Regions from separate parts of the Pantoea sp. X-Soil-ISGK-285 genome, predicted to be linked through region 1. Evidence: predicted binding sites of a transcription regulator. Region 1 holds the regulator's gene; each other region holds the start of a gene.

Region 1 (7,229 bases):
TAATAATTCGTAATAATTTCGTTGATATAAGACGCTGAAAATGTTCATTTTCAGCACAATTGCGTGGGTTGCAAAGATTAATATTAAAAGGCATTACAGTTTTTAAAAGAACTGGACTAGAATGGCCTGGGCGCTGATCCTGGATCAGATTAATCTCAACTTTGTCGCGGTGCGTAGTGGCCCTGACAACTTAACTAATCAACGGACTATGCGTTTAATCATTACGTTTTTCATGCTGGCCTTTGCGCAACTGTTTTTCAACATCGCCGCTGCGTCGCCTCACGCGCCGGTGAACGTCAGTACGCATAAAGCAGAGAAAAAGAGTGCGCGCGACGATGAGCGTCGCAAGCGTCGCCCGGTCAAAACGGTGACGAAAAAGACTCGCCTCAGCCCGGTTCAAAAACTAAAAACAAAAAAACTGAAAAAAGTCGAACTCACCGCGAAACAGACGCCTGCTAAAAAGACCTCGCTAAAAACCGCCCGTCTCAGTAAGAACAAAGAGAAAAAACGTTATGGTCATCAGCGCCTGCTGAAAACCGCTGAGGTCACCACCAGCGAGACCGGCACGATTAAGATGAGCAAATCTCACCGTCAGCGCTACCAGAAGGCCCGCGAAACCGCGATGACCAAGCTGATGGGTCAGTTGGGTAAACCCTATCAGTGGGGCGGCACCTCTCCCCATACCGGTTTCGATTGCAGCGGCCTGGTCTGGTACGCCTATAAAGATCTGGTGAAGTTTAAGATCCCACGTACTGCTAACGAGATGTACCACCTGCGTGATGCCGCGCCGATCAAGCGTGAGTCGCTGGAGAAAGGCGATCTGGTCTTCTTCCGTATCAATGGACGCGGTACTGCGGACCATGTCGGCGTTTACCTGGGTGATGGCAAGTTTATCCAGTCGCCACGCACCGGCAAAGATATTCAGATCAGCGCGTTAGGAGAAGATTACTGGCAGCGCCACTATATTGGTGCCCGTCGGGTGATGACGCCAAAAACCATACGCTGAGCAGCAGAACAACCAGAAGAGAGCCGGGATAATCCCGGCTTTTTTTTAGTGCAGAATAGCGGTAAAACTAAAGGCCACAATCATCAGCAGACAGCCCGCGGTGGTCATTAAAGCCAGTTTAAGATCGGTACTCATTGCTTGCTCCTTAGTCACACAATTAGCAGGGGTATCGCATTTTCCCACAGGGCCCGGTAAAAATCTCGTTTTATCCGTTCAGCCTTGTTAGAATCCCGCCTTTGTTGCGCAACGCGCGCAACCCTGATTCCGTTTGCGCACGTTTTCAGGCGCTTTTACGCCGCCAGCGGCCTGTTTCCTGGCCATGAATGCTGCATTTTTGCGGAAAAAAACCTGAACAGACGCAAACGTTTAACACTACGCTTATCATAGAGTTAGATAAGCACTGGAGTCCGATTTTCATGGCAACAATTAAAGATGTGGCGAAACGCGCTGGCGTCTCAACGACCACCGTTTCGCACGTCATCAATAAAACCCGCTTTGTGGCTGAAGAGACGCGCAACGCGGTCTGGCAGGCGATTAAAGAACTGCACTACTCGCCGAGCGCCGTGGCGCGCAGCCTGAAAGTGAACCACACCAAAACGCTGGGCCTGCTTGCCACCTCCAGCGAAGCGCCCTATTTCGCTGAAATTATCGAAGCGGTTGAAAATCACTGCTTTGACAAAGGCTATACGCTGATTCTGGGTAATGCGCATAACGATCTGCAAAAACAGCGCGCCTATCTCAGCATGATGGCGCAGAAACGCGTCGATGGGCTGCTGGTGATGTGCTCTGAATATCCGGACGATCTGCTGCAGATGCTGGAAGAGAACCGCAATATCCCGATGGTGGTGATGGACTGGGGTGAATCGCGCGCCGACTTCACCGACACGGTACTGGATAATGCTTTCCAGGGCGGCTATCTGGCGGGACGCTATCTGATTGAACGCGGACACCGGGATATTGGTGCAATCCCCGGCCAGATGGAGCGTAACACCGGTGGCGGACGTCATGCCGGTTTCCTGAAGGCGATGGAAGAAGCGGGTATTCAGCCACGCGCCGAGTGGATTGTGCAGGGTGACTTTGAGCCGGAGTCGGGCTATCAGGCGATGCAGCAGATCCTGTCGCAGAAGCAGCGTCCCACGGCGGTGTTCTGTGGCGGTGACATCATGGCGATGGGCGCGATTTGCGCCGCCGACGAGATGGGTTTACGCGTCCCCCAGGATATTTCGGTGATCGGCTATGACAATGTGCGCAACGCCCGTTATTTTGCACCGGCCCTGACCACAGTGCATCAGCCTAAAGCCCAGCTGGGTGAGAAAGCGCTGGAAATGCTGCTGGACCGCATTACCAGTAAACGCGAAGTGTCACAAACGATTGAGGTCCATCCCACGCTGATTGAGCGCCGTTCCGTGGCCGATGGCCCGTTCCGCGACTATCGCCGTTAATGCTCGCTTAACCACTCCTGATTAAGCGTTTGCGCATCACCCAGATAGCTGAGCAACCAGCCTGTCGCCGGTGATGCGCGATCCTCTGCCCAGCTGACGCAGCATGGGCTGTCCGGAAACGCCACCGGCAGCGTCAGTTCAACCAGCTCGCCGCTGTCGAGCAGTGGCCTGGCCAGATGGCCCGGCACCATCGCCACACACAATCCCGCCTGCACGCACTCGAGCCCGGTTTGCCACTCCGGCACCACCAGCCGGCGCTGGTTATCCAGCGTCCATGTCATACGACGCGGCAGTGCGCGAGAAGTATCTTCCAGCACCAGGGATGGCCAGCTCCGCAGCGTGTCATCATCTATCTGGCTCGCCTGTGTCAGAGGATGGTCGGGCGCAACCACGCAGCGCCAGTTAAGCGTGCCCATATCCCGAAAAGCAAAACGTCCGCCCACCGGTATCGCCTGAGTGGCACCAATCGCCACTTCCACCCGGCCATCGGCCAGCGCATCCCAGACGCCGTTAAAGACTTCATAGCTGATGATCAGCTCCATATCAGGAAAGTGGCGATAGAAATCTTTGACCAGCTGCCGGGTGCGCTGAGGTTTAGCGATACGGTCAACGGCTATGCTTAGCTGGCCGCGCCAGCCGTTAGCCAGCTGCTGACACTGTCGCCGGGTGGCAAGCATTTTTTTGATGACGCTGCGTCCTTCCCGGACAAAATGCTCACCCGCCGGGGTCAGAACCACTTCGCGATGCTGCCGTTCAAACAGCGGTACCGCCAGCCAGTTTTCCAGCTGACGCACCGTATAGCTGATGGCAGAGGGCACCCGATGCAACTCCTGCGCGGCGGCGCTGAAGCTCCCCCCACGGGCGACAGCGTCAACCACTTCTAATGCATATTCTGACCACATAATCTGCCTTCAAAAATTTTAACAGCAATCGGCAAATATTACCGTTTCACAGCAGCAAACGCACCTTTTACACTCTGCCGCGTTTATCCTGCAAAAATGAGAATCAGATGCTGTCGAATAAAGGGTTTATGCCCTACCTTGCCCTGCTGAGCATGCTGGGCTTTTTAGCCACTGATATGTACCTGCCCGCCTTTGGTGCGATGCAGCAAACCTTTAACACTTCACCCGGTCTGATCAGCGCCAGTATGAGTCTCTTCCTGGGCGGCTTCGCCGTGGGTCAGCTCTTCTGGGGACCGCTTTCCGATCGCATCGGTCGTAAACCGGTGCTGCTGTCCGGACTGGCCATGTTTGGCGCTGGCTGCGCAGGCATGCTGTGGGTGAATGATATCTATCTGATGCTGGCGCTGCGTTTTGTCCAGGCGATTGGCGTCTGTGCCGCTGCCGTAAGCTGGCAGGCGCTGGTGGTGGATCGCTACCCTGCAGCGCGCGCTAACAAAGTCTTTGCCACCATTATGCCGCTGGTTGCGCTCTCTCCGGCGCTGGCTCCGCTACTGGGTGCCTGGCTGATCGGCCACTTCCACTGGCGTTCGATTTTCCTGGTGCTGACCCTGATTGCGGTGGCGTTGATTCTGACCACGCTGCGTCTGCCCACCGTGCGCAAGGCCGCGGGAGAAAAAGGTGCGCAGCCCGGCTTTTTCACGCTGCTTAAATCCCGGGTCTACAGCGGCAACGTGCTGATCTACTCCGCCTGCTCAGCCAGCTTCTTTGCCTGGCTGACCGGATCGCCCTTTATTCTGGCGGATCTGGGTCTGTCGCCCGCCGATATCGGTCTGAGTTATGTGCCCCAGACGCTCGCCTTTTTAATTGGCGGCTTCGGCTGTCGCACCCTGCTCAACCGCTTTAACGGCGCACAGTTGCTGCCCTGGCTGCTGGCCGTTTACAGCCTGAGCATTCTGGCGCTGTTTGCTGTTGCGCTTGCTGGCAGCAGCACGCTGGTGAGTCTGATGGTACCGTTCTGCGGTATGGCGCTGGCTAACGGCGCGATCTATCCGATTGTGGTGTCCAGTGCGCTGATGCCCTTTCCGACCGCTACCGGTAAAGCCGCCGCGTTGCAGAATACACTGCAGTTAGGACTCTGTTTCGCTGCCAGTTTGGCGGTGTCGGCCGGCTTAACTCAGGCGCTATTTACCACCACACTGATGATGACGGTGACAATTGTGCTGGCGCTGATGGGTTACGCCATGCAGCGTGCCGCAAGCGCACAAACTGTTGTTGCCTCTGCGCAAACTGCCTGCCAGGATAATCAGTGACACACTGACTTTTTAGTTAGCGCCCTAACAATAAGTTATTGAATATTGACCCGCGTGAGCATATACTCATCCGGGTCAACAAATCTGTAATAAATCAACAATATAATAACGTAATAATCTGATTGGCACCTTGCTGCCGGGATGGTATTCGCGCGCGTTATTCTCACCTTACCCGACCTGCTGCAGGCTGTTCCAGTCCTCTGTATCACACAGATAACCGGTTTGCGGAGCCATCCGCATCGTTTCTCATTGCCTGAATAAATTGGCTACTCTTTGTTCAGGTTCAGATTGGACAGGTGGTGGAAAATCTATGAGTTCATCTTATGCAGAAGAAGTGAGCCTCGAAGAAAACCATTGGTATCGCATCGTTCATGAACTGCTGGAAAAAGCGGATATCGAAATTAATGGTTCACGTCCCTGGGATATTCATATTAATCATCCTGGTTTTTTTAAACGTGTTCTGCAGGAGGGCTCTCTTGGGCTCGGTGAGAGCTATATGGATGGATGGTGGGAGTGTGACCGGCTGGATATTTTCTTCCACCAGGTACTTAAACATAAACTCGATCAGCAGCTGCCTCATCACTTCAAAGATACGCTGCGCATTGCCGCCGCACGCTTAACCAATCTGCAGTCAAAAAAACGGGCGTGGATTGTCGGTAAAGAGCATTACGACCTGGGCAACGACCTCTTTTCACTGATGCTCGATCCCTATATGCAATACTCCTGTGGCTACTGGAAAGAGGCGACGACACTGGCGACGGCGCAGGAAGCCAAGCTGGATATGATCTGCCGTAAATTAGCGCTGGAACCCGGAATGTCACTGCTGGATATCGGCTGTGGCTGGGGCGGACTCGCGGAATTTGCCGCACGTTATTATGGCGTTAAAGTGCATGGCGTGACGATTTCCGCCGAACAACAGAAACTGGCGCAGCAGCGCTGCAGCGGATTAGACGTCACGATTCTGTTGCAGGATTATCGCGATCTGAATGAGCAGTTTGATCGTATTGTGTCGGTGGGTATGTTTGAACATGTCGGACCGAAAAATTACGCGACCTATTTTGACGTGGTCGATCGTAATTTAAAGCCTGACGGTATTTTCCTGCTTCACACCATCGGCGCGATTAAAACCGATATGAGTGTCGATCCCTGGATCGATAAATATATCTTCCCCAACGGCTGCCTGCCTTCGGTGCGCCATGTGGCCGATGCCAGCGAACCCCATTTTATTCTGGAAGACTGGCACAACTTCGGCGCAGACTACGATAAAACACTGATGGCCTGGCATGAACGCTTTTTGCAGGCCTGGCCAGAGCTGGCCGATAAATATGGCGAACGCTTTAAACGGATGTTCTCCTATTATCTGAATGCCTGTGCCGGTGCCTTCCGGGCGCGTGATATTCAGCTGTGGCAGATCGTGTTCAGTCGCGGTGTTGAGGGGGGATTACGGGTGGCGCGGTAGGGGTTAAAAAGCGGGCAATTAAGAAGGCGCTGCCCCGGCTGAACACTTGAAAAGAAGGGCCTGTTTTGCTTTAACAGGGAGCGTTGCGCAAGGAACGGGGTCAGATCGGAAAGTCGCAAAACCCGTCATCCCTGACACGCCCGGCCCACGCGATTACGCACCTCATCCCTGAGGTACGCCCGTTGCCGGGCCAACGCTTTGCGTTGTTCAAAAACGCTCCCGGCGTTTTTATCCGGGCGGCGGGACGCTTTCCTCTTCTGAGCCGGCGCCCTGCGCTTTTATAATGCTGACAGAGTAAAACCGATTGGGCTGTCTGCGGTGCTTACGCGCCTTTTATTAACTCTCTGTCTTTGACTGGCCGGTCAGCATGCTCATCGCCGCCGCGGCATCGCGCTGTGCTAACACCCGCTCAACGGTCTCCACGATTGCCTGCGTGTGCGGATCGATTTCAATATTCACCCGATCGCCAAAGGTCTTCGCCCCCAGCGTGGTACGCTCAAGCGTTTCCGGGATCAGATAGACGCAGAACTTAGTCTTAGTCACATCGCCTACCGTCAGGCTGATACCGTCGATGCCGACAAACCCTTTATGCAGAATATATTTCATCTGCGCCGCATCCTGGATTTTAAACCAGACCTCGCGGTTATGTTCTGACTGGATAATCTTGCAGATTTCAGCGGTGGTCATAATATGACCAGACATCAGATGTCCGCCTATTTCATCGCTGAATTTCGCTGCACGCTCAATATTGACCACATCGCCCTGACGTAAATCGCCAAGGTTAGTCACCCGCAATGTCTCTTTAATTAAATCAAAACTGACGCGGTCGCCTTCAATTGCCGTTACGGTTAAACAGCAACCGTTATGGGCTACGGATGCGCCCAGCGCCAGACCCGGTAAGAGCTCTTCCGGCAGGCGGACAGTGTGGGTGCGAAACAGTTCTTTCTCTTCAATGGACACGATTTCTGCGGTGCCCTGCACAATACCGGTAAACATAGTCTTTGCCTCTGCGAAGTTTACGCTAGTTTATCACAGCTCAGGTCGGCTGTTAGATTTCAGCCCGCACCGCCGCTTTATAGCGGAGCAAACCGCATTGTGTGACAAAGATTG
Region 2 (7,229 bases), 1.9 Mb from region 1:
AGAAAGAAGCGCAGGCAGAGAACTTCCGCAAGATGATTATGGCGATGGTGCAGGATATCCGCGTCATTCTCATCAAGCTGGCTGACCGCACCCACAATATGCGCACTCTCGGCGCATTACGCCCGGACAAACGTCGCCGCATCGCGCTGGAAACGTTAGAGATTTACAGTCCGCTGGCGCACCGCCTGGGTATTCATCATCTTAAAACAGAGCTGGAAGAGCTCGGTTTTGAGGCACTCTATCCGAACCGTTATCGGGTCATTAAAGAGGTGGTGAAAGCCGCGCGCGGTAATCGTAAAGAGATGATCCAGAAGATTCTTTCTGAGATCGACGGCCGTTTGCAGGAAGCGGGCATTCCCTGCCGCGTCAGCGGGCGTGAAAAGCATCTTTACTCGATTTACCGCAAAATGACGCTGAAAGAGCAGCGTTTTCACTCGATCATGGATATCTATGCCTTTCGCGTCATCGTGAAAGATCTGGATACCTGCTATCGCGTTCTGGGCCAGATGCACAGTTTGTATAAACCGCGTCCGGGCCGCGTCAAAGATTATATCGCCATCCCCAAAGCGAACGGCTATCAATCGCTCCATACCTCAATGATTGGTCCGCATGGCGTGCCGGTCGAAGTACAGATTCGCACCGAGGATATGGATCAGATGGCGGAAATGGGGGTCGCTGCGCACTGGGCTTATAAACAGGCGGGCGAAAGTGGCACCACCGCACAGATTCGCGCTCAGCGCTGGCTGCAAAGCCTGCTGGAGCTGCAACAGAGTGCGGGCAGTTCGTTTGAATTTATTGAAAGCGTGAAGTCCGATCTCTTTCCCGATGAGATCTACGTCTTTACACCTGAAGGCCGCATTGTTGAGCTGCCAACCGGTGCGACGCCGGTGGATTTCGCTTATGCGGTCCACACCGATATCGGCCATGCCTGCGTTGGCGCACGCGTTGACCGCCAGCCTTATCCGCTGTCGCAAACCCTGACTAGCGGTCAGACGATTGAGATCATCACCGCGCCAGGCGCCCGTCCTAATGCCGCCTGGCTCAACTTTGTCGTCAGTTCCAAAGCCCGCGCAAAAATTCGTCAGCTGCTGAAAAACCTCAAACGCGAAGACTCCGTCAATCTGGGTCGCCGCCTGCTCAGCCATGCGCTGGGCGGCAGCCGTAAACTGGCTGAGATCCCGCCTGAGAATATCAGGCAGGAGCTGGATCGTATGAAGCTGACCTCGCTTGACGATCTGCTGGCAGAAATCGGTCTGGGCAATGCGATGAGCGTGGTGGTGGCGAAGAACCTGTTGCAGGCTGACAGCAACGCCATCAGCAGCAACAGCAAGCGCGGTAAGCTGCCGATCAAAGGTGCAGATGGCGTGTTGATTACCTTCGCCAAATGCTGCCGTCCGATTCCCGGTGACCCGATTGTTGCCCATGTCAGTCCCGGCAAAGGGCTGGTGGTGCATCATGAATCCTGTCGGAATATTCGCGGCTACCAGAAAGAGCCCGAAAAATTCATGCCGGTCGAGTGGGATAAAGTCACCGAGCAGGAGTTCGTGGCGGAAATCAAAGTCGACATGTTTAACCATCAGGGCGCACTGGCTAACCTGACGGCGGCAATCAACACGGCCGGTTCCAATATTCAAAGCCTTAATACCGAAGAGCGTGATGGCCGCGTTTACAGCGCCTTTATCCGCCTGACCGCACGTGATCGCGTCCATCTGGCGAATATCATGCGTAAAATTCGCGTGATGCCGGATGTGATCAAAGTCCATCGCAACCGTAATTAGGCATGAACGATCAACGATTTGCCCGGATTCAGGCGATGCTGGCACTGCGCCAGCACGATCTCACGGTCTGTATGGAGCAGGTGCATAAACCGCACAATGTTTCCGCAGTGATCCGCACGGCGGACGCCGTCGGCATCCACGAAGTGCATGCCGTCTGGCCGAGCCTGCGGATGCGCACTCAGGCTTCCGCATCTGCCGGAAGCAACAGCTGGGTTAAAGTGGTCACCCATCCCACCATCGGCGATGCTGTAAAAAAGCTCAAACAACAGAAGATGCAGGTTTTAGCGACCCATCTCTCTGCCGATGCCGTGGATTTCCGTGAGATCGATTATACCCTTCCGACCTGCATCCTGATGGGCCAGGAAAAAACCGGCATCACCGAAGAAGCGCTGGCGCTGGCCGATCGGCAGATTGTGATTCCGATGGTGGGTATGGTGCAGTCGCTGAATGTCTCGGTCGCCTGCGCGCTGATCCTGTATGAAGCACAGCGGCAGCGGCAGAACGCGGGTCTGTACCTGCGCGACTACAGCCTGCTGGACGAAGATGAGCAGCAACGCCTGTTGTTCGAAGGCGGATTCCCGGTGCTGGCGCGGGTCGCAAAACAGAAAGGTTTACCCTATCCGCGCATCAATGCGCAGGGCGAAGTCGACGCCGATCCCAGCTGGTGGGCAACCATGCAATCGACCGGTAAAAGAAGATGAAAGGCCGTCTGCTGGATGCCATCCCGCTCAGTACCCTGACCGGCGTCGGTGCCAGCCAGGCGGCAAAGCTGGCCAAAATTGACCTGCATACCATTCAGGATCTCCTGCTTCATCTCCCGCTACGCTACGAAGATCGTACCCAACTCTATGCCATTGATGATCTGCTGCCCGGTATCTGGGCCACAGTAGAAGGCGAAGTGCTGCACACAGATATCACCTTTGGTCGCCGCCGGATGATGGTGTGTCAGATTAGCGATGGCAGCGGCGTACTGACGATGCGCTTCTTTAATTTTAATGCCGGGATGAAGAACAACCTGTCGCCGGGCCGGCGCGTCACCGCGTATGGTGAAATTAAACGCGGTCAGCGTGGCGCTGAGATTATCCATCCCGAATACCGAATCCAGGGCGAACAGAGCAATGTGACGCTGGAAGAGACCTTAACGCCGGTTTATCCCACCACCGAAGGTATTCGGCAGGCCACGCTGCGTAATCTCACCGATCAGGCACTGACGCTGCTGGAGAGCTGCCCGATTGCCGAACTGCTGCCGCAGGAACTGAGCGGCGGTTTAATCAGCCTGCCAGATGCGCTCCGCACGCTGCATCGTCCACCACCCGATCTAAAACTCAGCGAGCTGGAGAGTGGTCGTCATCCGGCACAACGCAGATTGATTCTGGAAGAGCTGCTGGCGCACAACCTCAGCATGCTGGCGGTACGCGCCGGTGCTCAGCGCTATTACGCTTTACCGATGCTTCCCCGGCACAACCTTAGTGAACAGCTGCTGGCTGCGCTGCCCTTTTCACCGACCAATGCGCAGAAACGCGTGGTGGCGGAGATAGAGAAAGATCTGGCAAATGACTTTCCGATGATGCGGCTGGTGCAGGGTGACGTCGGCTCGGGTAAAACACTGGTCGCCGCCCTCTCTGCGCTGAACGTTATCGCACATGGTAAGCAGGTAGCCCTGATGGCGCCGACCGAACTGCTGGCTGAACAGCACGCCAGTAACTTCCGCCAGTGGTTTGCGCCGCTGGGCATTGAAGTGGGCTGGCTGGCTGGAAAACAGAAAGGCAAAGCCCGCCAGGCACAGCAGGAAGCGATAGCCAGCGGTCAGGTGGCGATGGTGGTGGGCACACATGCCCTGTTTCAGGAGCAGGTGCAGTTCAACGGTCTGGCACTGGTCATTATTGATGAGCAGCATCGGTTCGGCGTCCACCAGCGACTGGCGCTGTGGGAGAAAGGTGAGGAGCAGGGCTTCCATCCGCATCAGCTGATCATGACCGCCACACCAATTCCGCGCACCCTGGCGATGACCGCTTATGCCGATCTCGATACCTCAACCATTGATGAGCTGCCGCCGGGACGTACACCGGTGACCACGGTGGCTATCCCCGATACCCGACGTGATGAGATTGTGGCGCGGGTTGAGCATGCCTGCCGTGAAGGGCGACAGGCCTACTGGGTCTGCACCCTGATTGAAGAGTCAGAATTGCTGGAAGCACAGGCGGCAGAAGCCAGCTGGGAATCCCTGAAAACTGCGCTGCCGGACTTAAACATCGGGCTGGTGCATGGCCGGATGAAGCCTGCGGAAAAACAGGCGGTGATGCAGGCGTTTAAAGCGAATGAACTGCAGCTGCTGGTGGCGACGACCGTGATTGAGGTTGGCGTGGACGTGCCGAATGCCAGCCTGATGATCATCGAAAACCCGGAGCGGTTAGGGCTGGCGCAGCTGCATCAGCTGCGGGGCCGTGTGGGCCGTGGTGCCGTAGCATCACACTGTGTACTGCTCTACAAAGCGCCGCTGAGCAAGACGGCGCAGAAGCGTTTACAGGTGCTACGCGACAGCAATGACGGCTTCGTCATTGCCCAGTTCGATCTGGAGATTCGCGGGCCGGGTGAACTGCTGGGCACGCGTCAGACCGGCAATGCCGAATTTAAAGTGGCCGACCTGCTGCGCGATGCGGCGATGGTGCCCGAAGTTCAGCGTGTGGCGCGCCACATCCACCAGCACTATCCCGAGCAGGCCAGCGCATTAATTGAACGCTGGCTGCCAGAGAACACCCGTTATACCAACGTCTGAACCCCCCCCCTCTGATTCGGCTTTTTTATCCCTGCCGGGCAAACGATTGCTTTTAGCCTGCGGATGATTACAATCGCCACATTATTTTTTGGGAAGAACAGAAGATGTCCACTAATCCGCAGCCAGAACAGCCTTCCGCCACGCAAAGCGAACTGATTTATCGTCTTGAAGATCGTCCTCCTCTGCCGCAAACGCTGTTTGCCGCCGGTCAGCATCTGCTGGCGATGTTTGTCGCGGTCATTACCCCCGCGATTCTGATTTGTCAGGCGTTAGGGCTGCCCGCAGAGGATACCCGGCACGTGATCAGCATGTCGCTGTTTGCATCGGGTGTGGCATCACTGCTGCAAATCAAAACATGGGGGCCGGTAGGTTCGGGCCTGCTGTCGATTCAGGGCACCAGCTTCAACTTCGTTACGCCCTTGATTATGGGCGGCATGGCGCTAAAAAATGGCGGCGCTGACGTGCCCACCATGATGGCGGCGCTTTTTGGTACGCTGATGCTCGCCTCCTGTACCGAAATGGTGCTGTCACGCGTATTGCACCTGGCGCGCCGGATCATTACGCCGCTGGTTTCCGGTATCGTGGTGATGATTATCGGCCTGTCGCTGATTCAGGTGGGGCTGACCTCCATTGGCGGCGGTTTCAGCGCGATTAACGACCATACTTTTGGTGCGCCGAAAAATCTGATGCTGGCAGGGGCTGTGCTGCTGGTGATCGTGCTACTTAACCGGCAGAAGAACCCCTACCTGCGCGTTGCCTCCCTGGTTATTGCCATGGCGGTGGGCTATCTGCTGGCCTGGGCGATGGGCATGCTGCCTGCCGCCGGCATCCCCACCGATCAGCCGCTGATCGTGGTGCCAACCCCGCTCTATTACGGGCTGGGCTTCGACTGGAATCTGCTCATCCCGCTGATGCTGGTGTTTATGGTGACCTCTCTGGAAACCATCGGCGATATCACCGCCACCTCAGATGTGTCAGAGCAGCCGGTCAGCGGACCCCTCTATATGAAACGCCTGAAAGGCGGCGTGCTGGCGAATGGCCTCAACTCCTTTGTCTCCGCGCTGTTTAATACTTTCCCGAACTCCTGCTTCGGTCAGAACAATGGCGTAATCCAGTTGACCGGTGTTGCCAGCCGCTACGTGGGCTTTGTTGTCGCGCTGATGCTGATTGTGCTGGGGCTGTTCCCGGCGGTCAGCGGACTGGTGCAGATGATTCCTGAACCGGTACTCGGCGGCGCCACCATTGTGATGTTCGGCACCATCGCCGCCTCGGGTGTTCGCATTGTGTCACGCGAGCCGCTTAACCGCCGCGCCATCATGATTATTGCGCTGTCGCTGGCTGTTGGCCTGGGCGTTTCCCAGCAGCCGCTGATCCTGCAGTTTGCGCCTGACTGGCTGAAAACCCTGCTCTCTTCCGGTATAGCGGCGGGCGGTATTACCGCTATCGTACTCAACCTGATTTTTCCGCCAGAGAAGTAAGGCCAGAGGCAGGCTTCGGCCTGCCTGCTAATTATTCGGATTTACATCCAGGCTGTTGAGCTGTAACGGTAATTCAGGCATAACAACCTCTCACCGGATTTAACTCGGGAAGGATGCTATGAAATTTATTGGAAAGTTTTTCCTCACCTTACTTTTGCTGCTGCTTTTCACCCTGGTCGTGATCTATGTTCTGTTGCAGACACAGTGGGGTGCAGGCTGGTTTAGCCGTTGGGTGAGTGACAAAACCGAATGGCATCTCTCCCTGAGTAAAATTGAACACAATTTCTCCTCTCCCTCTCACATCATTCTGGATGACTTCAGCTTTGGTCACGATGGACAGCCTGCAGTTCTGGTGGCGAAACGGGTCGATCTCGGTCTGGCACTGATTCAGTTCAGCGATCCGCTGCATTTCAGCAGCCTTGAGCTGCGCGACGGAGAAGTGAATCTGGCCAATCTGGCGCCAGGCAGCGCGCTACCGATTCAGGCCGATCGCCTGCAACTCAACAATATGCGTATCGACAGCCCCAACAGCGCGTTACCGCTGTTTGCTCAGCAGGTTAATGGCGGCATTCTGCCGTGGAAACCCACTGCCCTTGATATGCTGGGCCGCGATGCCCGCTTCCAGATGAGCGCAGGCAGCATGACACTGAATAATGTGCCGGGTGAAAACGTACTGATCCAGGGCAGTGTTGCCCAGGGTCGGATGCGCTTTGACAATATTGGTGCCGACCTGGCGCGTGGCTCTATGACCGGCAACGGTGAGCGCGATGCCCAGGGCAACTGGAAAATTAATCAGCTGCGACTGAACGACATCCGTCTGCAGACCACCAGTAGCCTGAAAGATTTCCTGCATAGCCTGCAGGTTGTCCCCTCGATCGCTATTACGCGGCTCGACATGACCGATGCCCGCCTGCAGGGGCCTGACTGGGCGGTAACGGATCTGGATCTGACGCTGAGAAACGTTAACTGGCAGGGTGATGACTGGCAGAGTAACGATGGTTCGCTGGCGCTGAATGCCAGCAATTTTATCAACGGTGGATTCGAACTAAATGACCCCATCGTTAACCTGGACTTCTCACCGCAGGGCGTGGCGCTGACGCAGTTCAGTTCACGCTGGGCAAATGGGGTGATTCGGGCTGACGGTGACTGGTCGCGTAGCGATAAACGCCTGACACTGAAAAACCTGGCGGTGGCGGG
Region 3 (7,229 bases), 800 kb from region 1:
ACCGGCCGATCCGAAGCTGGATAATGCCCTGAACCGTGAGCTCAACCTGACGGAACTGGCCGATCGCCCGGATCATAATCCGCTGGTGGCAGGCAACTGGCCACCCAAAGCGGGTGAAGTGTCGATGGAAGTGGAGCTGGCCGATCGGCTGGGGCTGAAGCTCGGCGATACCCTGACGTTCGACGGCGATACGCAGACCTTCAGCGCGCGCATTACCAGTTTGCGTAAAGTGGACTGGGAAAGCCTGAAGCCGAACTTCTTCTTTATCTTCCCGCCGGGCGCGCTCGACAGCCAGCCGCAGACCTGGCTCACCAGCTTCCGCATGGAGGCGAATCCTGTTCTGCTGGCGCAGCTTAACCGTGCTTTTCCGGCGCTGAGTCTGCTGGATATCGGCAGCATAATGCGGCAGATCGGCCAGGTGCTGGCGCAGGTCAGCCAGGCGCTGGAGATCATGGTGGTGCTGGTAACCGCCTGCGGCGTGTTGCTGCTGCTGGCGCAGATTCAGGTCGGTATGCGCCAGCGGCGTCAGGAGCTGGTGGTCTATCGCACGCTGGGTGCCGGTAAACGCCTGCTGCGCACGACGCTGTGGTGTGAGTTTGCATTGCTCGGCGTGGTCTCCGGCGTGGCGGCGGCGATGGGGGCAGAAGCGGCACTGTGGGGATTACAGACTAAGATTTTCGACTTCCCGTGGCAGCCTGACTGGACCCTGTGGCTGGCGCTGCCGTTGTGTGGCGCACTGCTGTTATCGCTGTGCGGTGGCTGGCTGGGGATCCGATTACTGAAAGGGAAGGCGCTGTTCAGGAAGTTTGATGCGGCGTAAGGCAGGGCTGGAATAAGGCGGCACCAGGCCGCCTTTGACCTTTATCCCGATCGCACCCGTTACCGGCGTCTGCCTCTGACTTACCGGCGACTGAAACTGACCAACCGGTGTCGGACCTGACTTACCGGTGTATGCGCCCATCCCATTAACCTTCTGAACCGCCTGATAAACCCTTCATCAGGCGGTGCAGGGATTACAGTTTTTCAACCGCCCAGGCGATGCCGCTGGCGTACGCTTCCGGTAGCTGCGTCACCAGCGCATTAAGGGCAGCCCTGAGCCGCTCTGTATCACTGTCGGTCAGGTTCAGATGGCCCACTTTACGACCCGGACGCACCTCTTTGTCATACCAGTGCAGATGCACCAGCGGCTGCTGCAGCCAGCTGAGATTCACGTCAGTGCCAATCAGATTGACCATCGCCGACGGCGCAAACACCACCGGCTGTGGTAATGCCAGACCAAGAATGGCGCGCAGATGCAGCTCAAACTGGCTGATCGATGCACCGTTCTGCGTCCAGTGCCCACTGTTATGGACGCGCGGCGCCAGCTCATTGATCAGCAATCCGTCTGGCGTAACGAAACACTCCATCGCCATTACGCCGACGTAGTTCAGTTCCTGCATGATCGCGCTCAGCATCGCTTCAGCCTGCTGCTGCTGTGCCTGATCCGCCTGCGGCAGCGCGACGCTGGTGCGCAGAATGCCATCCTGATGCAGGTTATGCGTCAGCGGATAGAACACCACCTGGCCATCGTGACCGCGCGCCCCCACCAGTGAGACTTCACCGGAAAAGTTGATGCCCTGCTCAACGATGCATTCGCCGTAGCACGCCTCCGGCAGGGTGTGAGTCTCATCGGCACGCAGACGCCACTGACCCCGGCCGTCGTAACCGCCGGTGCGGCTTTTCACAATCGCTAATTCGCCCAGCGAGTCGAACACCGCTGGCCATTCGCTTTTATCTGCCAGCAACTGCCACGGCGCGGTGGCCAGTCCCAGCTGATCCAGCAGCTGTTTCTGCGTGAGACGATCCGCCAGACGCGGAAAGATATCGCGGTTAACAAAGGCCGGATGGCTGGCCAGCTCACGCGTCAGCGCCGTCTCCGGCCAGCGTTCGATTTCGGCGGTGATCACGCTGTCGGCGATAGGGAGCGCGGTAGGATCGGCGTCTAAGCCCACCGGATACACCGCGATGCCCAGGGGTTCACCCGCCTGACGCAGCATACGACCTAACTGGCCGTTGCCCAGTACGCAAACCGGCTTCATGCATCCACCCGCGGATCGGGATGGTTCAGCACCTCATCGGTCTGGCTCTGACGCCAGGTGGTCAGGCGTAACGCCAGCGCACTGTCATGCAGCGCCAGAATCTGCGCCGCCAGCAGCGCGGCATTGGCTGCGCCCGCCTTGCCAATCGCCAGCGTACCGACCGGAATACCGCGCGGCATCTGCACAATCGAATAGAGGCTATCGACGCCGCTCAGTGCCGCGCTCTGCACCGGCACACCCAGCACCGGCACCAGCGTTTTTGCCGCCAGCATACCCGGCAGATGTGCCGCGCCACCTGCGCCAGCAATAATCACCTGAAGACCCTTGTCGGCTGCCGTTTCGGCGAAGCTGAACAGTTTATCCGGGGTGCGGTGCGCAGAGACCACTTCAACATCAAAAGGGACGTCCAGGCTGGAGAGGATTTCAGCGGCGAACTGCATGGTGGCCCAGTCACTTCTGGAACCCATAACAATGGCGATGCGGGCCGGGGCGTTGGATGACATGGGGTCAACTCCTGTGAATGAACAAACAGACCTGGCCGGGCGGACAGGTTTTGAAGGGCACCGAGAATAGCATGAGAAGCACGCAAGGAAAACGGTTGCGTCGGGCTTAAGGTCGTGGATTTAACCGCAGATTAAAAGTCGAAATGGATAAGCTGAATGCCACTGGCGTCGAGCTGGATCATGGAACCCCGGCTGTGCCAGGCACCCAGCACCGCGCGTTGCGCCGGTTCACCCTGCAGGCTCAACGTATGAATCGCCGGACGATGAGTGTGACCGTGGATTAACAGCGGCACCTGCTGGCGCAGCATAGTGGCGACGACCGCTTCCTGATTCACATCCATGATGGTCTGGGATTTATGCTGGTTGGCCTGTTTACTGTCGGCGCGCATCCGGGCGGCAATGCGTTTACGTATCCACAACGGCAACGCGAGAAACAGCCGCTGGATCCAGGGATTATGCACTTTGGCCCGAAAACGCAGGTAACCCGCATCGTCGGTACAGAGCGTATCGCCGTGCATGATCAGCAACCGATGGCCGTAGAGCGTCAGCACCTGCTCTTCCGGCAGCAGCGTCATGCCACAGGCCTGCGCAAAACGTCGGCCAATCAGGAAGTCGCGATTGCCATGGATAAAGTAAACCGGAACCGGCAGGGCGCGCAGGGCGCGGGCAACCTGCTGATGCAGCGGATTGGGATCGTCGTCGCCAATCCAGGCTTCAAACAGATCGCCGAGAATATAGAGCGCGTCGCAGTGGGGCGCTTCGCGCTGTAAAAAATGCAGAAAACCGGCGGTAATCGCCGGTTCTTCCTGACACAGATGGAGATCTGCGATAAACAGCGTGCGCGACATTACTCGCTGACGGTCACTTTCTGGATAACGACGTCGTCTTTTGGCACATCCTGGTGCATGCCGCTGCGGCCGGTAGAGACCGCTTTGATCTTCTCGACCACATCCATACCTTCAACCACTTCAGCGAACACGCAGTAGCCCCAGCCCTGAACGCTTTCGTCACGGAAGTTCAGGAAGTCGTTGTCAGCTACGTTGATGAAAAACTGTGCGGTCGCAGAGTGCGGCGCAGAGGTACGTGCCATTGCCAGCGTACCTTTGGTGTTTTTCAGGCCATTGCTGGCTTCGTTCTGAATTTCGGCTTTGGTTTCTTTCTGCTTCATGCCCGGCTCGAAGCCGCCGCCCTGAATCATAAAGCCGTTGATTACGCGGTGAAAAATGGTGTTGTCGTAAAAACCTTCACGGCAGTAATCCAGGAAGTTCTGTACGGTTGCCGGCGCTTTATCATCGAAAGTTTTGATTACGATATCGCCATGGTTCGTCTGGAAAGTTACCATTTTTGTCGTCCTGTAAAGGTTGTCATCAGTTGCTGAGGTCGCTCTGTCGATGGGCGTCCCCCTTTTTGTCGACCGTTCTTATATCATAATTTCCAATGACGCGTCAGCAGCGCGGCGCAGTTGGCTTGCTTTGCGTCGCGCGAGCGATAAAAATACGGCACAATGTCTGGATACTTAAAAGTGCCAACCACACGCGAAAACGGAACCGTTCAATGCTTAAGATTTATAACACCCTGAGTCGACAGAAAGAGGAATTCAAACCCATTCATGCCGGTAAAATCGGGATGTATGTTTGCGGCATCACGGTGTATGACCTCTGTCACATTGGTCATGGGCGGACGTTCGTGGCGTTTGACGTGGTGGCGCGCTACCTGCGTTACCTCGGTTATCAGCTTAATTATGTACGTAACATCACCGACATTGATGACAAAATCATCAGGCGCGCCAACGAAAACGGCGAGAGCATCGAAACCCTGACTAACCGCATGATTGGCGAGATGCACAACGACTTCGCCGCGCTGGGGATTCTGCCGCCCGATGAGGAGCCGCGCGCTACCCGTCACATCGCTGAGATTATCGAGCTGGTGGAAACACTTATCGCTCGCGGTCACGCTTATGTGGCGGACAATGGCGATGTGATGTTCGATGTGCTTAGCGACACCGATTACGGCGCGCTGTCGCGTCAGGATCTGGAGCAGTTGCAGGCGGGCGCGCGCGTTGAAGTCGCCGACGTGAAACGCAATCCGATGGACTTCGTGCTGTGGAAAATGTCCAAAGCGGATGAGCCAGCCTGGTCATCGCCGTGGGGCAACGGTCGTCCCGGCTGGCACATCGAGTGCTCGGCAATGAACTGCAAACAGCTGGGCACCCATTTCGATATCCACGGCGGCGGTTCAGACCTGATGTTCCCGCACCATGAAAACGAAATCGCCCAGTCGAGCTGCGCCCATGACGGCCCTTACGTCAACTACTGGATGCACTCCGGCATGGTGATGGTTGACCGCGAGAAGATGTCTAAATCGCTCGGTAACTTCTTCACCGTGCGTGACGTGCTGCAACATTATGATGCGGAGACGGTGCGTTACTTCCTGATGTCCGGTCACTATCGCAGCCAGCTTAACTACGGCGAAGATAACCTGAATCAGGCGCGTGCGGCGCTGGAGCGTCTCTATACGGCACTGCGTCACACCGACAGCAGCGTGCCTGCCCACGGCGGCGAAGCGTTTGAAGCGCGGTTCCGCAGCGCAATGGATGATGATTTCAACACCCCGGAAGCCTATTCGGTGCTGTTCGACATGGCGCGTGAAGTGAACCGCCTGAAAAGTGAAGATGGCGCTTCAGCGCATGGGCTGGCGTCGAAGCTGCGCGAGATGGCCAACGTGCTGGGCATTCTGCAGCAGGATCCTGAGCTGTTCCTGCAAAGCGGCGCGCAGGTCAATGACGAAGAGGTTGCCGAGATTGAGCACTGGGTTAAAGCCCGTGCCGATGCGCGCGCCGCCAAAGCCTGGGCGGAAGCGGACATCGCGCGCGACAAGCTTAACGCGCTGGGTGTCATCGTCGAGGATGGGCCGCAGGGCTCCAGCTGGCGTCGAAAATAAACCGGAGAGGGCGAGCAATCGCCCTTTTTTATTATGGCGATTGAACAGATTCAGATCCGCGGCTTCCGCTCAATACGTAACCTGACGCTGTCGCTGCAGCAGCTGAATGTGGTGAGCGGTCCCAACGGCTGCGGTAAATCCAACCTCTACAAAGCGGTGCGGTTGCTGCATGAGGCGGCCAGCGGTCGTCTGGCACTGGCGCTGGCTGAAGAAGGCGGCATTCAGAAAGCGATGTGGGCGGGCGGCTTACGTCGGGGCGATCGCCGACACGATCCAAAGCGGCTGGAGCTGGCCGTGGTGATGGATGACATGGATTACCAGCTGGAGATTGGCTTTCCCGAGCCGCTGGTGACCAGCCTGTTTAATCTCGATCCGCTGGTGAAGCAGGAGCGACTCTGGCTGAGCGGTCAGCAGCGCCGTCCTTCCGCCTGTATTATGCAGCGCGAAAATCAGACCGCCTTTCTGCACAACGTTGAGGGCGAGCGCGTCGCCTATCCGGCGGTGCTGCATCCCGAAGAGTCGCTGTTTGGTCAGCTTGGCGAACCGCATCGCTATCCGGAGCTTTCGCAGTTGCGCGAACGTCTGCAGCAGTGGCGCTTTTACCATGAGTTTGCGGTCTGGCCTGGCTCACCGATACGGGCACCGCAGATTGGCGTGCGTGCGCCGGTGCTGAGCCATGATGGCAGCAATCTGGCGGCGGCCTGGGCGACCATTTTTGAGCGCGGTCATTCCGAACTCCTGTCTGAGGTGATGGAACAGGCGTTTCCCGACAGCCAGTTTGATGTCGATGTGCAGAATGGCCGTTTCCAGATGCTGATGTCGCGCCAGGGCATTCTGCGTCCGCTGGAGAGCGCGGAGTTTTCTGATGGCACGCTGCGGTTTCTCTGTCTGGTTGTCGCACTGCTCAGCCCGCGTCCGCCCGCCTTTATGGCACTGAATGAGCCGGAAAACAGCCTGCATGAAGATCTGTTGCCTGCGCTGGCGCGCTTAATCGCCGAAGCCAGCGAGTTCAGTCAGCTCTGGATCACCAGCCATTCACCCCGGCTCGCGACGTTGATAGCGCAGCATACGGCGGTGAATCATATTGCACTGGAACAGCGGGAAGGGGAGACGTGCGTAAAGGGGGATGAGCGGGTGTAACAGCGTCCCCGCAGGGACGCCCGGAAATTACTCGACCACAGTAATGCGGAAACCCGCGAATTCCACGGTCTGACCGGCTACGATTTTGCAGCGCTTGCGGGTTTCTACCGCACCGTTGACCTTCACTTCACCCTCGGCAATCACGACTTTCGCCTGTGCGCCGCTCTGAACCCATCCTTCCAGTTTCAGCAGGTCACACAGATCGACGTGCGGGAATTTACCCAGTGAAAAACTTGTCATTTATACTACCTCTTTATCATGAAACTCTTCGCACGCCTGCAGCGTGTTTTGAATCAGTGTTGCTACTGTCATCGGACCAACACCGCCCGGCACCGGGGTAATGTAGGAGGCGCGCTCGGATGCACTATCAAAATCAACATCGCCCACCACTTTGCCGCTCTCCAGCCGGTTAATGCCCACGTCGATGACGATGGCGCCCGGTTTGATCCAGTCACCCGGAATAAACCCGGGCTTACCCACTGCAACGACCAGCAGATCGGCATGCTCAACGTGATGGCGCAGATCTTTGGTAAAGCGATGAGTGACGGTCGTGGTGCAGCCCGCCAGC
Region 4 (7,229 bases), 1.5 Mb from region 1:
TTAAGCGTCACAACTTCTATCAGGACCATCAGGATCAGATGCCACCGCGCGAAAAGCGCACGGCCTATCTGCGTTATCTGATGTATGCCGGTCTGCCACTGGCGATCTCCAGCATCTTTATCTCTGTGCAGGTAAAAGCGGCGCAGATGTTCCTGGCAGGCACGGCACCCGCGCGCGACCTCGGGCTGTTTGCGGCGGCGAATACCATTTCCGCCTCATGGATTTTTATCCCGGTGGCGCTCATCACCTCCTGCTTCACTGAAATCTTCAGGGAGCGGGGCGAGGTCGCCATTAAGCTGGCTGCGCGGCTCAATGGCTATGTTATGGCGGTTTCATTGCTGATGCTGCTGGTCATTTCGCTTTACGGCGAGCGGATCATCATTGCGTTGTACGGCCCGGAATTCACACAGTCAGGAAGTCTCATTACGTTGCTGTCGATAGCGACCAGCTTTTCGGCAATGGGGACCGTAGCGTATCGCTACATGGTCAAAGAGGGAGGATTTAACTACTTGCTGAGGAAAATCATCTGCCTGATGGTCATCAGTTTGCCGCTCTCCTGGTGGTTGATCCAGGGTCACGGCATCATGGGGGCCGCGTGGAGCGTTTTCCTTTCAGAACTTTTGTCCCTGACCGTAATGAATTACTTCTTTAAAAACGGCGTCATTCAAAAGATTCAGGTTTCCTCACTCAACTACAAAACATACAAATGAGGTCAGATATGCTCAAGTTGAAAGAAGAACTCAGAAGAAGTGTGCAGTATTTTATTAAGAAGATGCCCTGGGCTTATCAGGACCGCATCTACTACTTCCATAAGTTCAGAAAGCTGCCCAATCTGCGTCAGCCAAAAGTGTTCAACGAGAAGGTGTTGTACCGTAAGTTTATCTTCGGCGATTACCAAAGCTATGGTCGTCTGTCAGATAAGTACTCGGTGCGCGAATTCATTGCTGAAAAAATCGGTAATGAATACCTGATCCCGCTGGTACACGAAACGACTGACCCGACCACGCTGAACAGCTTACCCTGCTGGAAGGGGACCGTGATCAAGCCGAACCACGCCTCCAACATGGTAGAGATTCTGCTGGAGGAGCCAGACGCACTGCGCAAGCAGCAGATCATTCATGACTGCTATCGCTGGCTGAAGACCGACTTCGCCAACGAAGCGCGTGAGATTCACTATCGCTACATCAAGCCACGTATCCTGGTTGAGAAGTACATTGGTGATGGCAAAAGTGCGCCGATTGATTACAAGTTTCATATGTTCAACAAGCGTGATGGCAAGTTCGAATATGTGCTGCAGGTGATCTACAACCGCTGCCAGCCGCTGCTGTCGATGAATTTCTACGTGAATAACCTCAATGAGGCCTATCACAAGATTCGCGATACCGGTCTGGATGTCTCACCGATTATGCCGTCACTGGAACATGCGCTCGAACTGAGCAAGAAGCTGGCCAGTGATTTCGACTACGTGCGTGTGGACTGGTATATCCATGACGAGCGCATCTACTTTGGCGAACTGACCTTCACCCCAGGTGCAGGACTGGTCACCGGATTAGATCGTGGTTTAAATCAGATGATGGGAGATATGTGGATTCAGGACCGCCGCGGAACGCAGAGCCCGGGCGTTACAGTGCAGGATGTTAATATTCCTGCCATGTTGAAGAAAATTTAAGCACACACAGCAATATAAAAAACCCCGCTAAGCGGGGTTTTTTATGCGCAAAAATCAGGGCATCGGCCAGTCAGCAGGCGCCTGGCTCATCACATCGATAAAGGCATGCTTTGAGATTTCCAGAAAGTTATGCACGTTATCCATACTCAGGGTAATGCCCATCAGACCGGTAACAAACCAGCAGGTCATGCCTAAACCAATCCCGCCACACATAAATGCCATCACGTGACGGCTATCCTGACGAAGTTTGGTTTTCAGGGTGCTGGCAAAAAACATCATGATTGCGCTCAGCAATTCCCAACGCATAACAAGTAAACTGGCGGTTAACGTAGCCATCGGCCGGACCTCAATATCAGTAAGTATTCCTGACAATCTGCGGACATCACCGGCGGCGGAAAAGTGTGTCAGGGGGTGCTTTTTCGCCGTCAACCCAGGTTCAAAGTGTGACTTGAGTCACATTATATCACCCGATTTTAAATTTTGAACAAAATTTGACTCTGGTATGGTAGCGGCGTGAGGGAATAGTGAGCAGTAGAAGAAGAACGGCGGGGAAATCAGTCAGATGCGCCCGGGCGGGCGCATCTGAGGGGGTCAACGAACCGGACAGCACTCGCCGGTCGTGCGCTGGGTAAAGCTACTGATACCGTCATTGCAGCCAAAACTCAGCAGGCGAGGGCGCTGAATCGCCTGGCGGCGCATGGTATGGCGGTAAGCGGTAGGCGTCTGTGAAAACTGACGACGAAACACACGGGAGAAGGTCTGCTGCGAGTCATAGCCATACTGCATCGCGATATCAAAAACCGGCCGCTGTGTCTGTGACAGCGCTTCCGCTGCCAGCGTCAGACGGCGCTCGCGAATATAGCCACCCAGCGTCTGCTTCGTTACCGAACGGAACATACGCTGCAGATGCCATTTCGAATAGCCCGATTTTGCGGCAACCTCATCGATCGACAGGCTCTTATCCAGGTTCTGGTCAATCCAGTGCGTCAGGGAATGAATGATCTCTTCTTGCATCATGGTCTCATCCTTCTGGTGCTTAATAAGCGGTAATGGGAGTTTAGTGGTTTTGATGGAGAGCGAGTATAATTCCTCAAGTTAACTTGAGGTAAAGAGCCTGATGAAAAAAGAACGCAACTATCCGAAACCGGTCTTAACACCGGGTGAAGTGGCGCGCCGCAGCGGTGTGGCGGTTTCGGCGCTGCACTTTTATGAGACAAAAGGACTTATTTTCAGCACCCGCAACAGCGGCAATCAGCGGCGATACAGCCGTGACGTGCTGCGACGCGTCGCGATTATCAAGATTGCGCAGCGTATCGGCATTCCGCTGGCAACGGTCAGTGACAGCCTGGATCACATTCCGCCTGACAAGCGCATGTCGACACCGGAGTGGGATGCGCTGACACAGCACTGGCGCGAAGAGCTGGATAAGCGCATTGAAACCCTGACCCGCCTGCGTAATGACCTGGATGGCTGTATCGGCTGCGGCTGTTTGTCGATGCGCGACTGCCCGCTGCGCAATCCCGACGACCGGCTGGGTCAGCAGGGCTCGGGTGCGGTGCTGCTTGACCCGGAACAGGATGATAAACATCCCGATGTGGAGTGACGTCTATACTTGGTGAAGGTCAAAACACAGGGAATCATGATGATCACCGTTCACCATCTTGAGAAATCGCGCTCGCATCGGGTGCTGTGGCTGCTGGAAGAGCTGGAAGTGCCGTACCAGATTAAACGCTATCAACGCGAACCGACCATGCTGGCCCCGGAGGCGCTGAAAAAAGTGCATCCACTGGGAAAATCACCGGTGATTACCGACGGGAACCAGGTAGTGGCAGAGTCAGGTGCCATTCTCGAATACCTTGAAGAGAAATATGATCACGAGTTCCGGCTCAAAGTGAGTGATGAGGCATCACGACTGCAGTGCCGCTACTGGCTGCACTATGCCGAAGGCTCGCTGATGCCGCTGCTGGTGATGAAGCTGATCTTCGGTCAGATGGGTAAAGCACCGGTGCCGTGGCTGCTGCGCCCGGTCGGGGCGGCATTCGGTAAAGGTGTACAGAAGGCGTTTCTGGATAAACAGCTTAAGCCACACATGCAGATGATCGAACAGCATCTGACTGCAAATCCCTGGTTCGCCGGTCAGCGCTTCAGTATCGCTGATATCCAGATGAGCTTTCCGCTGCTGGCGCTTGCGCGACGTGCCGGACTGGAGCAGATGCCCGCCAGCCAGAAATGGCTGCAGACTGTGCAACAGCGTGCCGCCTGGCAGCGCGCGATCGATCAGGGCGGTGAGCTTTCGCTGCCAGGTTAATTCCCCTCCTCCACTGGCGGGTCGTGTCTCATCACGGCTGCGCCGGTGCGCATCCTCCCTGAAAATCGCGTTAACTTCAGGGCGTCAGCGTTTGACGTCGGCCTGGGCCACGTGGCTGCTGGCCACTTAAGCCTGATCTTTATGCTGAAGAATCTCCCTCTGACAGTTGAAAATGTGCCGCTAAACGCCGGATAATCGCATGCCTTTTTATCTGGCCGCTTCTGGCGGCCAACTATCTGCGGCAAGGTAAACGTTTGCCTGCCGGGTAAAACCCGACAGTGACGCCGTCTACCCGCTTATTCCAGGGACAGCGATGGTCGCAGAGCGATCCACACAACAAAAATTTTTGAGGCTCAACTATGTCAACTGAATCACGCCCGGCCAGTGGAAAACTGGACGCCTGGTTCTCGATCTCGGCGCGCGGCAGCAGCATGCGCCAGGAAATTCTGGCCGGACTTACCACCTTCCTGGCGATGGTCTACTCCGTTATCGTGGTGCCGGGAATGCTGGGCAAGGCCGGTTTTCCCCCTACTGCCGTGTTTGTCGCCACCTGCCTGGTTGCCAGCTTTGGTTCCATCATTATGGGACTGTGGGCCAATCTGCCGATGGCAATTGGCTGTGCAATCTCCTTAACCGCCTTTACCGCTTTCAGCCTCGTGCTGGGCCAGCACATCAGCGTGCCGGTTGCGCTGGGCGCGGTGTTCCTGATGGGCCTGCTGTTTACCCTGATCTCAGTGACCGGCATTCGAGCCTGGATCCTGCGTAACCTGCCGATGGGCGTGGCGCACGGCACCGGCGTCGGAATTGGCCTGTTTTTGCTGCTGATTGCGGCTGACGGTGTAGGCCTGGTCGTGAAAAACCCGGCACCGGGCCTGCCGGTGGCGCTGGGCCACTTCACCACTTTTCCGGTAATGATGACGCTGTTGGGACTGGCAGCAATTATTGGACTGGAGAAGCGCAGGATGCCCGGCGGTATTCTCATGACAATTATCGCCATTTCGCTGCTGGGGCTGATCTTCGATCCGGCGGTGAGCTACAAAGGATTGTTTGCGCTGCCGAGCCTGCGTGATGCCAGCGGTGAGTCGCTGCTGTTCAGCCTCGACATTATGGGCGCGATGCAGCCGGTCGTGCTGCCAAGCGTGCTGGCACTGGTGATGACGGCGGTCTTTGATGCGACCGGCACCATTCGCGCGGTCGCGGGTCAGGCAAATCTGCTGGATAAACAGGGCCAGATTATCAATGGTGGCCGTGCGTTGACTAGCGACTCCGTCAGCAGCCTGTTCGCGGGTCTGGTGGGCGCGTCACCGGCTGCGGTTTATATCGAATCGGCGGCAGGAACGGCGGCGGGGGGTAAAACCGGTCTTACCGCGATTGTGGTCGGCCTGCTGTTCCTTGCCATTCTGTTTATGTCACCGCTGGCGTATCTGGTGCCGGCTTACGCCACCGCGCCTGCATTAATGTATGTGGGTCTGCTGATGCTCAGTAATGTGGCGAAAGTCGACTTTAATGATTTTGTCGATGCGATGTCGGGCCTGTTAACGGCGGTGATTATCGTGCTCACCTGTAACATCGTCACCGGCATTATGATCGGCTTCGCCAGCCTGGTCGTGGGGCGTCTCTTCGCGGGGGAATGGCGCAAGCTCAACGTCGGCACCGTCATTATTGCTATCGCGCTGGTGGCGTTTTACGCCGGTGGCTGGGCGATCTGACTGTACAACCGGGCGTGCGGCTGCACGTCCGGAATTTTTCACTATTTTCCCGCCCGGCGCACGCGTAGCTGACAATCTTCACCGCAGTTTGTTTTACACTTTAGCGCTTAACCAATGATTGAAAGAAACGACGCCTAAGGAAAGCATGGAAATCTTTTTTACAATTCTCATCATGACGCTGGTCGTGTCGCTCTCTGGCGTCGCGGCTCGTATCCTCCCTTTTCAGATCCCGTTGCCGCTGGTCCAGATCGCTGTTGGTGCGATGCTGGCCTGGCCAACTTTTGGTCTGCATGTCGACTTTGACCCGGAGCTGTTTCTGGTGCTCTTCATTCCGCCGCTGCTGTTCGCGGATGGCTGGAAGACGCCGATCAGTGAGTTCCTGCATCATGGTCGCGAGATAATTGGCTTAGCACTGGCGCTGGTCCTGATTACCGTGATCGGCATCGGCTATCTGATCTACTGGCTGGTACCAGGTATCCCGCTGATCCCTGCCTTTGCGCTGGCGGCGGTGCTGTCACCGACCGATGCCGTGGCGCTCTCAGGCATTGTCGGTGAAGGCCGTATTCCCAAGAAGATTATGTCGATCGTGCAGGGCGAAGCCCTGATGAATGACGCTTCGGGCCTGGTATCGCTGAAATTTGCCGTGGCAGTCGCCATGGGCACCATGGTGTTTACCTGGGGCGGTGCCAGCGTTGAGTTCCTGAAAGTGGCGGTGGGTGGTCTGATTGCGGGTGTCGCGATCTGCTGGCTCTACGGTAAGTCACTGCGCCTGCTCAGCCGCTGGAGCGGTGACGATCCGGCCACCCAGACCGTACTGCTGCTGCTGCTGCCGTTCGCCTCTTACCTGATTGCTGAACATCTGGGTGTCTCAGGCATCCTGGCGGCCGTGGCGGCCGGTATGACCATCACCCGTTCCGGTATTATTCGTCAGGCACCGCTGGCGATGCGCCTGCGTGCCAACAGCGTCTGGCAGATGCTGGAATTCGTCTTTAACGGCATGGTCTTCCTGATGCTGGGCCTGCAGTTGCCGGATATTCTGCAGACCTCTGTCGATCAGGCGCAGGCCGATCCAAACGTCGAACTCTGGATGCTGTTTGCCGATATCGGGCTGGTCTATGCCGCGCTGATGATCGTGCGTTTTGGCTGGCTGTGGATTATGCAGCGCTTCAGCAAACGCCTGCTGAAGAAGAAGCCGCTGGAGTTCTCCAACTACTCGTTGCGTGAACTGCTGATCGCCTCCTTTGCGGGTGTGCGCGGCGCGATTACCCTGGCCGGTGTCCTGTCGATTCCGCTGTTCCTGACCAACGGCGAGCCTTTCCCGGCGCGTTATGAACTGGTCTTTATCGCCACCGGCGTGATTCTCTTCTCGCTGTTGGTAGGGGTAGTGATTCTGCCGATTCTGCTGCGCGGCATTGATACTATTGATAAAGGCGCACACCGTCGCGAGTTGCAGAATGCGCGTGCGGTAATGGCAGGCGCAGCCATTGAGAGCCTGCACAAGATGGAAGAGCGGCTGGAGAATGAGTCGGAAGAGAACATCGAT

Evidence for each region. The regulator PurR, encoded in region 1, represses purine synthesis genes. The targets are predictions, from matches to a motif close to CANGCAAACGTTTGCNTG.
Region 2: a site for PurR is predicted at 4,590-4,607, ahead of AC6I8B_RS19060 (nucleobase:cation symporter-2 family protein). Genes of this name have one in related genera too.
Region 3: a site for PurR is predicted at 2,666-2,683, ahead of purE (5-(carboxyamino)imidazole ribonucleotide mutase). Genes of this name have one in related genera too.
Region 4: a site for PurR is predicted at 4,221-4,238, ahead of AC6I8B_RS01495 (NCS2 family permease). Genes of this name have one in related genera too.

Annotation. Positions count from the first base shown of each region.
Region 1 is NZ_AP035938.1:1,874,814-1,882,042, reverse strand. It holds gene AC6I8B_RS08975 (C40 family peptidase) at 209-1,006, shown strand; gene cydH (cytochrome bd-I oxidase subunit CydH) at 1,052-1,141, opposite strand; gene purR (HTH-type transcriptional repressor PurR) at 1,423-2,448, shown strand; gene punR (DNA-binding transcriptional activator PunR) at 2,445-3,350, opposite strand; gene punC (purine nucleoside transporter PunC) at 3,458-4,660, shown strand; gene cfa (cyclopropane fatty acyl phospholipid synthase) at 4,971-6,119, shown strand; gene AC6I8B_RS08945 (riboflavin synthase) at 6,456-7,115, opposite strand.
Region 2 is NZ_AP035938.1:4,024,554-4,031,782, forward strand. It holds gene spoT (bifunctional GTP diphosphokinase/guanosine-3',5'-bis pyrophosphate 3'-pyrophosphohydrolase) at 1-1,778, shown strand, start outside; gene trmH (tRNA (guanosine(18)-2'-O)-methyltransferase TrmH) at 1,781-2,479, shown strand; gene recG (ATP-dependent DNA helicase RecG) at 2,476-4,554, shown strand; gene AC6I8B_RS19060 (nucleobase:cation symporter-2 family protein) at 4,659-6,032, shown strand; gene AC6I8B_RS19065 (AsmA family protein) at 6,151-7,229, shown strand, end outside.
Region 3 is NZ_AP035938.1:1,077,949-1,085,177, forward strand. It holds gene ybbP (putative ABC transporter permease subunit YbbP) at 1-820, shown strand, start outside; gene purK (5-(carboxyamino)imidazole ribonucleotide synthase) at 1,014-2,078, opposite strand; gene purE (5-(carboxyamino)imidazole ribonucleotide mutase) at 2,075-2,581, opposite strand; gene lpxH (UDP-2,3-diacylglucosamine diphosphatase) at 2,713-3,429, opposite strand; gene ppiB (peptidylprolyl isomerase B) at 3,429-3,923, opposite strand; gene cysS (cysteine--tRNA ligase) at 4,136-5,521, shown strand; gene AC6I8B_RS04990 (AAA family ATPase) at 5,555-6,661, shown strand; gene ybcJ (ribosome-associated protein YbcJ) at 6,689-6,901, opposite strand; gene folD (bifunctional methylenetetrahydrofolate dehydrogenase/methenyltetrahydrofolate cyclohydrolase FolD) at 6,902-7,229, opposite strand, start outside.
Region 4 is NZ_AP035938.1:332,392-339,620, forward strand. It holds gene AC6I8B_RS01465 (oligosaccharide flippase family protein) at 1-710, shown strand, start outside; gene AC6I8B_RS01470 (ATP-grasp fold amidoligase family protein) at 719-1,669, shown strand; gene AC6I8B_RS01475 (YjcB family protein) at 1,724-2,005, opposite strand; gene soxS (superoxide response transcriptional regulator SoxS) at 2,261-2,686, opposite strand; gene soxR (redox-sensitive transcriptional activator SoxR) at 2,787-3,272, shown strand; gene AC6I8B_RS01490 (glutathione S-transferase family protein) at 3,312-3,977, shown strand; gene AC6I8B_RS01495 (NCS2 family permease) at 4,337-5,686, shown strand; gene AC6I8B_RS01500 (Na+/H+ antiporter) at 5,832-7,229, shown strand, end outside.